One region of the Atlantibacter sp. genome, then DNA from elsewhere that is predicted to be linked to it. Evidence: predicted binding sites of a transcription regulator. Region 1 holds the regulator's gene; the other holds the start of a gene.

Region 1 (4,267 bases):
TCATATCGAATCCGATCAACAGTCGCTGGATATGCAGGGCAACATCGTGACCTTCACCGGTAACGTCGTGGTGACCCAGGGCACGATCAAAATCAATGCCGACAAAGTGGTTGTCACCCGTCCGGGCGGCGAGAGCGGCAAAGAGGTGATCGACGGCTACGGTAAACCCGCCACCTTTTTCCAGATGCAGGACAACGGCAAACCGGTGAAAGGCCGTGCCGATACCATGCATTATGAACTGCAAAATGACTTTGTGACCCTGACCGGCAATGCCTTCCTTGAGCAGTTGGACAGCAACATCAAGGGCGACAAAATCACCTACCTGGTCAAAGAGCAGAAGATGCAGGCGTTTAGCGATAAGGGCAAACGCGTGACGACCGTGCTGGTGCCGTCGCAGTTGCAGGACAAGAACAAACCCGCCGCCAATGCGCCAGCGCCCAACAAGAGTAACTAATTTTTTATGGCAACATTAACAGCGAAAAACCTCGCCAAAGCCTATAAAGGCCGCCGCGTCGTCGAGGATGTCAGCCTGACGGTGAATTCAGGTGAAATTGTGGGTCTGCTCGGCCCGAACGGTGCGGGCAAGACCACGACGTTCTATATGGTGGTGGGAATTGTCCCGCGCGATGCCGGGAATATCATCATTGATGATGAAGACATCAGCCTGCTGCCTTTGCATGCCCGCGCCCGTCGCGGTATTGGTTACCTCCCGCAGGAAGCGTCGATTTTTCGCCGCCTGAGCGTTTATGACAACCTGATGGCGGTGTTGCAGATCCGTGACGATCTCACCAACGAACAGCGTGAAGACCGCGCCGTCGAGTTGATGGAAGAGTTCCACATCGACCACTTGCGTAATAGCCTCGGTCAGTCGCTGTCCGGCGGTGAACGTCGCCGCGTTGAAATTGCCCGCGCGCTGGCGGCGAATCCCAAATTTATTCTGCTTGATGAGCCGTTTGCTGGGGTAGATCCCATCTCGGTAATTGATATTAAACGTATTATTGAGCACCTGCGCGACAGCGGCCTCGGCGTACTGATCACCGACCACAACGTCCGCGAAACGCTGGCGGTCTGCGAGCGCGCTTATATCGTGAGCCAGGGCAACCTGATTGCGCACGGTACGCCTGACCAAATCCTGCAAGACGAACAGGTTAAACGTGTGTATCTTGGGGAAGAGTTCAGACTCTGATACGGTAGAGCAAATCACAGAGGGTTGAAGCTCCCTGACGAAGCTTCAGAATCTGCCTGTGCAGGTATAATTGACGTAAGTACCCCTTGCCGCTTCCCTGCATCGGCTTTCGATGCCAGAGAGGTTGTACAGTTAGGGTATAAACCTGAGGAATGTTGCTCTGAATATGAAGCAAGGTTTGCAACTGAGGCTAAGCCAACAGCTTGCCATGACGCCGCAACTGCAACAGGCGATCCGCTTGTTGCAGCTGTCTACGTTAGAACTCCAGCAGGAGCTGCAACAGGCGCTGGACAGCAATCCGTTGCTGGAGCAAACCGACTCTCATGATGAGATAGACACTCAGGAAGCCCGTGATACTGAAACGCTGGACACCGCCGACGCACTTGAACAGAAAGAGATGCCGGACGAACTGCCGTTAGACGCCAGTTGGGACGAAATCTACACCGCCGGCACACCTTCGGGTAACGGGGTGGATTATCAGGATGACGAACTGCCCATCTATCAGGGCGAAACCACCCAGTCACTCCAGGATTACCTGATGTGGCAGGTTGAACTGACCCCCTTTTCCGATACCGACCGCGCGATTGCCACGTCTATCGTCGATGCCGTGGACGACACCGGCTATCTCACCGTGTCGCTGGAAGATATTCTGGAAAGCGTCGGGGATGACGAAACGGATATTGAAGAAGTCGAAGCCGTACTGAAGCGCATCCAGCGTTTTGATCCTGTCGGCGTCGCCGCGCGGGATTTGCGAGATTGCTTGTTGATCCAGCTTTCGCAATATGCCAAAGACACCCCCTGGCTGGAAGAGTCACGGCTGATCGTCAGCGAATATCTCGATCTGCTGGCGAATCACGATTTCCGCACGCTAATGCGCGTGACGCGGCTCAAAGAAGACATCCTCAAAGAAGCGGTCAATTTTATCCAGTCCCTCGATCCCAGGCCGGGCCAGTCGATTCAAACCAGCGAGCCGGAATATGTCATCCCGGATGTGCTGGTGCGCAAACACAACGGCGTCTGGACGGTAGAACTCAATGCCGACAGTATTCCGCGTTTAAAGATCAATCAGCATTATGCCTCGATGGGCAGTAGCGCCCGCAACGACGCCGATGGCCAGTTTATCCGCAGCAACCTTCAGGAAGCACGCTGGTTGATTAAGAGCCTGGAAAGCCGCAACGACACCCTGTTACGTGTTAGCCGCTGCATTGTAGAACAGCAGCAGGCGTTTTTTGAACAGGGTGAAGAGCATATGAAACCGATGGTGCTGGCAGATATCGCCCAGGCCGTCGAAATGCACGAATCGACGATTTCGCGCGTCACGACCCAAAAATATTTGCATAGCCCGCGCGGCATTTTTGAACTGAAGTATTTCTTCTCCAGCCATGTGAATACTGAAGGCGGCGGCGAAGCCTCCTCCACCGCTATTCGGGCTCTGGTGAAGAAATTAATCGCCGGCGAGAATCCGGCAAAACCCCTGAGCGACAGTAAACTGACCTCCATGCTGTCTGAACAAGGTATCATGGTGGCACGCCGTACCGTCGCCAAATATCGAGAGTCTCTGTCCATTCCGCCGTCAAACCAGCGTAAACAACTGGTCTGACATAACCGATAAGGAAGACACTATGCAGCTCAACATCACAGGACATAACGTCGAAATCACTGAATCTTTGCGCGAGTTTTTGAACACGAAGTTCGCCAAGCTGGAGCAGTATTTTGAAAGGATAAACCAGGTCTATATTGTGCTGAAAGTGGAGAAGGTCACTCACATTTCGGATGCGACTCTGCATGTGAACGGTGGGGAGATTCATGCCAGTGCGGAAGGGCAAGACATGTATGCAGCCATCGACGGGCTTATTGATAAACTGGCGCGTCAATTGACTAAACATAAAGATAAACTAAAACAACATTAAGAGTCCGGGCGTTTACCTGGTGTTTCAACGGCTCGTGGTCACTGACGACGAGCCGTTGGCATTGAGAATGCTTAGGTGAAAATATGATGACTTATGATTTGAGCAGTGTCCTTAACCAGGAATGTACCCGCAGCGGTGTTCACTGCCAGAGCAAAAAACGCGCTCTGGAAATCGTCAGCGAACTGGCCGCAAAACAGTTAAGCCTGCCGCCACAAGTGGTATTTGAAGCGATCCTGACCCGCGAACGTATGGGCAGTACCGGTATCGGCAACGGCATTGCCATTCCACACGGCAAACTGGAAGAAGATACCTTGCGCGCCGTAGGCGTGTTTGTGCAGCTTGAGACGCCTATCGCATTCGATGCCATTGATAACCAACCCGTAGACCTGCTGTTTGCCTTACTGGTCCCGGCAGATCAAACTAAAACGCATTTGCATACCCTGTCATTAGTGGCGAAGCGTCTGGCGGACAAAACGATTTGCCGCCGCCTGCGTGCCGCGCAAAGCGACGAAGAGCTGTATCAGATCATTACTGAAGGCAGCAATGAAAACCAAAGTGAATAATTGGGTGGAGGAAGTCACCCTGGCTGTACCGAAGCAGCCCGCCGTGTGGGAGAAATCGAGATGGTATTGATGATTGTCAGCGGACGCTCAGGCTCAGGAAAGTCCGTGGCGTTGCGTGCGCTGGAAGATATGGGGTTCTATTGCGTAGACAACCTGCCGGTTGTGCTCTTACCCGATCTTGCCCGGACGCTTTCGGATAATCATATTTCCGCCGCTGTCAGCATTGACGTTCGCAACATGCCGGAATCACCGGAAATTTTCGAACAGGCGATGAACAACCTGCCGGATACCTTCTCGCCGCAGTTGCTGTTTCTCGATGCCGATCGCAATACGCTGATCCGCCGTTACAGCGATACCCGTCGCCTGCATCCTCTTTCCAGCAAGAATCTCTCACTGGAAAGCGCTATCGACAAAGAAAGCGATCTGCTGGAGCCGCTGCGTTCCCGCGCTGATTTGATCGTCGATACTTCTGAGATGTCTGTCCACGAACTGGCGGAAATGCTGCGTACCCGCCTGTTGGGTAAACGCGAGCGTGAACTGACCATGGTGTTCGAATCCTTTGGCTTTAAACACGGCATCCCTATCGATGCGGATTACGTGTTTGACGT
Region 2 (4,267 bases), on a different contig from region 1:
GTGGCTGAGATCGGGCTTGTTGTATTCGTCGATACTGTCGGCGGCAATCACGGTGATTGCCACCTGGCCGTCCTGTTTACGCAGATTTTTGACCAACTGCCGGGCCGCGAAGCCCGACCCGATAATCACAATCCCGTGGCTCATACCGCCTCCATTGCCAGCTCGTCGAACACGTCTTTACCCAGTGAACATTCCGGGCACAGGAAGTTATCTGGCACGTCGCTCCACGGCGTCCCCGGCTGGACATCCTGCATCGGTTCGCCAACGGCTGGATCGTAAATCCACTGGCAGACGCTGCACTGCATGCAGGGGCCGAGGTCGGCAGCGGCGGCGGCGCTGTTGTCATCATCCTGCTTCGGTTGCGCTTTCACCGTGGTTTCCGGCAGCGGTGCGAGCGCCCACTGGCGGGCAATGTCGCGGCCATGCTGACGGCACAGTTCCAGAGCATCGACATCCGGACGCCATTTGGCTTTCAGGCTCAGGGACATTTCGAAACCGGCATCCTGCAAGCGCGTAGACAGACGGTCCACCGCACCACCACTCCAGCCGTGAGAACCGAATGCGCTGGCGCGTTTATTACGGAAACGCAGACCGGTCATCTCTTCCACCAGACCGGCGATTTTCGGCATCATCACGTTGTTCATGGTGGAGGTGCCCACCAGCACGCCTTTTGAGCGAAATACGTTAGTCAGGATTTCGTTTTTATCGCTACGCGCCACGTTGAAAATTTTCACTGCCACCACCGGGTCAACTTCGTTGATGCCCTGGGCGATAGCGTCCGCCATCATGCGGGTGTTGTTAGACATGGTGTCATAGAAGAGGGTGATGCGGTCTTCCTGGTAATCCGCCGCCCATTTCAGGTACAGCTCGACGATTTGGGTCGGGTTTTCACGCCAGACCACGCCGTGGGACGTGGCGATCATATCCACTGGCAGGTTGAAGCCGAGGATTTCAGTGATTTTCGGCGTGACCAGACGGCTGAACGGCGTCAGGATGTTGGCGTAGTAGCGCTGGCACTGTTCGAACAGCTCAGTCTGATCCACTTCGTCGTTAAACAGGCGTTCGTCGCAGTAGTGCTGACCGAAGGCGTCGTTACTGAACAACACCGCATCGCCAGTCATATAGGTCATCATGCTGTCCGGCCAGTGCAGCATCGGGGTTTCAACGAAGATCAGCTGTTTGCCGTTGCCGATATCCAGGGAATCACCGGTTTTCACCACGTGGAAATTCCACTCCGGATGGTGGTGGTGCCCGTTAATGGAATCGATAGCGTTGGCGGTGCAGTAGATCGGGGTATCCGGGATCTGCATCATCAGCTCGGTCAGCGCCCCTGCGTGGTCTTCTTCCGCATGGTTGATGATGATGTAATCGATATCTGCCAGGTCAATTTCGCTGCGCAGGTTCTGCACGAACTCGCGGCTAAATTTGTGATCGACGGTATCGATCAGTACGTTTTTTTCTTCACGGATGAGATAGCTGTTGTAGCTGCTGCCACGCAGCGTTTTGTATTCGGTGCCGTGAAAATCGCGAACTTCCCAGTCACGCTGTCCAACCCAGGAAATGTTGTTCTTAACCAGAATAGCCATATCAACCTCTTGTGTTCATGAAATTAAATTCGAATGCGATATGACTCATATATCAAGTTGCATGCCAACTTTATAAGCACGTGATTTTAAATGTTTTATTTAATTTTATGATGATTAAAAATGTTAAAATGACTATCAGAGAGGCAGTCATTTTGACTAACTTTATTGTCAAAATGACTGTTTTCGGAAAGGACGTTTAGAGGCGGTTAATCATCCGCCAGCGGAACCAGATTTGGGCAAGCAGAATCAGAATCCCGCCGATAATTTTCTGCGTGGGTAAACGCTCGCCATACCAAATCCCGGCAGCGATAACGGTAAACAGCGGCTCCAGCACCATAATCAGGGCGGCGCTGGCGACGGCGGCGTATTTTTGCCCCTGAAGCTGCAACGCGAAACGCAGGCTGGTGGCGATAAAAATACTGGCCAGCACCCACAGCGCAATAGACAGGTCAAAGGGTTGGGTAATGTGCTCGAACCCGGCGGAAATACCCAGCCCAACAATACCGGTGATCATCAACTGCGCCGTAGTGAGTGGGATTAACGGCACCTCACGGGCGCAGCGGCTGGTGTAGCAAAACGAGATCGACTGCACCAGCGCCGTCAGTAAAAACCAACCCTGGCTGGGATGGAACGACACCGGGCTGTGCAGGCTTAGCAGCGCCAGCCCTATCGCTGCTACCGGCAGGCACTCCCAGTACGCCCGCGCCGGGCGCACCCGCATCATCACCCACGCTGTCAGTGGTACAAACAGCATCGCGAGGCTCATAATAAACGCCCCCTCGCCCAGCGACGGGGTACTGGATACCGAGTAGATCCACAGGCACATGGTGAGCGCCATCCATAATCCGCTGATCAGCACTTGTCGCCACTGGTGGCGCGGGATGTGCTGACCGCGACAAAACGGCAACAGCACCAGTGAGGCGAAGAAAAACCGCACGCCGAGAAACGCAAATACCGGCATTCCGGCAATCGCTTCTTTAGAAAAAATCCAGCCGCAGGCGGCAATAAGCGTGGTTAAGACTAAAAACAGATCGGCTTGCCGCTGCCGGTTCATGGGTCATGCTCCCTGGAATAAGTAAAGTAAGTCAAACAAGCTTTCGACTTTATAACATTCCGCTAACCTGAACCACTTCACGCAGGGGAAAAGATTGGGGGGTGGTAAAACGCAGAAAAAAGCGCCCCAACGAGGCGCTTATCAACAAAACGGATATTAGTTCCAGAGCGCCAGAATTGGCCAGCCGACCAGCATCAGCATTGAGATATAAATCACCCCAAAAATCGCGCCGAGCCGCCAGTAATCTTTGGATTTCACGTAGCCGCAGCCGTAAATGATCACGCCAGGGCCGGTGGCATACGGCGTCAGGCAGCCCATGATGCCGATAGACAGTACCAGCAGGATACACAGATGCTCCATTGGCACGCCGGGTATCCCTTTGCCCACCGCCAGGATCACCGGCAGCATGGTCGCGGTATGGGCTGACAGGCTGGCGAACAGGTAGTGCGCAAAGTAAAACACCAGAACCAGCGCAACCACCGTACCGGTGGGCGAAAACCCTTCCAGATGGGTGCTCATGGTTTTCGCAAACCAGTCGATAAAGCCGGAACGGGTCAGGCCGTTAGCCATCACCACCAGCGTCGCCAGGTTCACCAGGGTGTTCCAGGCGCTGTGGTATTTGGTGATCTCTTTCCACGGCACCACGTGCAGGGCCAGCATTAACGATACCGCCAGCAAGCCCACCGCCGTAGCATCGATAGCTTCACCGCCGAACACCCACAGCGCAAGGCTCAGTAATACCAGGCCAATCAGGGTGATCTCTTTCTGGGTCAACGCGCCCATCTCTTTCAGCGCGTCGCTGGCCCAACTGGAAACCTCCGCACTGTGAGTCACTTCCGGTTTATACAGCACATAAGACAGCCACGGGGCGACGATCAGCAGAATGATGCCCACCGGTAAGAAGCTCAAAAACCAGGTCAGCCAGCTAATCTGAATCCCGGCGATTTTACTGACGAACTCAAGACCCAGCACATTCGGCGCCGCGCCGGTAACGAACATTGAGGAGCTGAGGCTGGTACTGATCACCATCATCCACATCAGGTAGCCGCCGATGCGGCGCGATGACGGGTCGTTGGGATGGGAATTAAACAGCGGCGGCAGGTTTTTGATTACCGGGAATACGGTGCCGCCGGTGCGCGCGGTATTCGACGGGGTGAACGGTGCCAGCAGGATATCGATAATCACGATGGCATAGCCGAGCGTCAGGGTGCGTTTGCCCATAAACTTGACCATAAACAGCGCGATACGCCGCCCCAGACCGGTCACTTCATAGCCCAGCGCGAATATAAATGCCCCGAACACCAGCCACACCGTGGTGCTGGAAAACCCCGCCAGCCCCCACTTCAGCGCCTGCTTACCGGCGTCGAATTTCGGGTCGGCCAGTTCGCTGGCATCAAATAACAGGTAATCGCTGCCAATAACGCAAATCGTCACGGCGATAAAGCTGATCGCCGTCGCCGGGATAGGCTCGAGGATCATCCCGACAATCATTGCCACAAACACGGCAAAGTAGTGCCATGCCTGCGGCGGCATACCGTCCGGGACCGGAATGAGCAACATGATGCCCATTACCACCAGCGGGGCCAGTAACTTCCATATTTTATCTTTTGAAGCAGTCATCGCTGTT

What was found. Region 1 encodes sigma-54, which starts transcription at its own class of promoters, with help from an activator protein. Its sites were predicted from a motif close to GTTGGCACANNTTTCGCTNT; they were not measured.
Region 2: a site for sigma-54 is predicted at 1,636-1,655, ahead of norV (anaerobic nitric oxide reductase flavorubredoxin). Genes of this name have one in related genera too.

Annotation. Positions count from the first base shown of each region.
Region 1 is NZ_DAMBQK010000017.1:8,362-12,628, forward strand. It holds gene lptA (lipopolysaccharide ABC transporter substrate-binding protein LptA) at 1-454, shown strand, start outside; gene lptB (LPS export ABC transporter ATP-binding protein) at 461-1,186, shown strand; gene rpoN (RNA polymerase factor sigma-54) at 1,353-2,786, shown strand; gene hpf (ribosome hibernation promoting factor) at 2,809-3,096, shown strand; gene ptsN (PTS IIA-like nitrogen regulatory protein PtsN) at 3,180-3,659, shown strand; gene rapZ (RNase adapter RapZ) at 3,720-4,267, shown strand, end outside.
Region 2 is NZ_DAMBQK010000003.1:143,101-147,367, forward strand. It holds gene norW (NADH:flavorubredoxin reductase NorW) at 1-144, opposite strand, end outside; gene norV (anaerobic nitric oxide reductase flavorubredoxin) at 141-1,586, opposite strand; gene RT120_RS04615 (DMT family transporter) at 1,783-2,640, opposite strand; gene RT120_RS04620 (anion permease) at 2,797-4,260, opposite strand; gene citG (triphosphoribosyl-dephospho-CoA synthase CitG) at 4,241-4,267, opposite strand, start outside.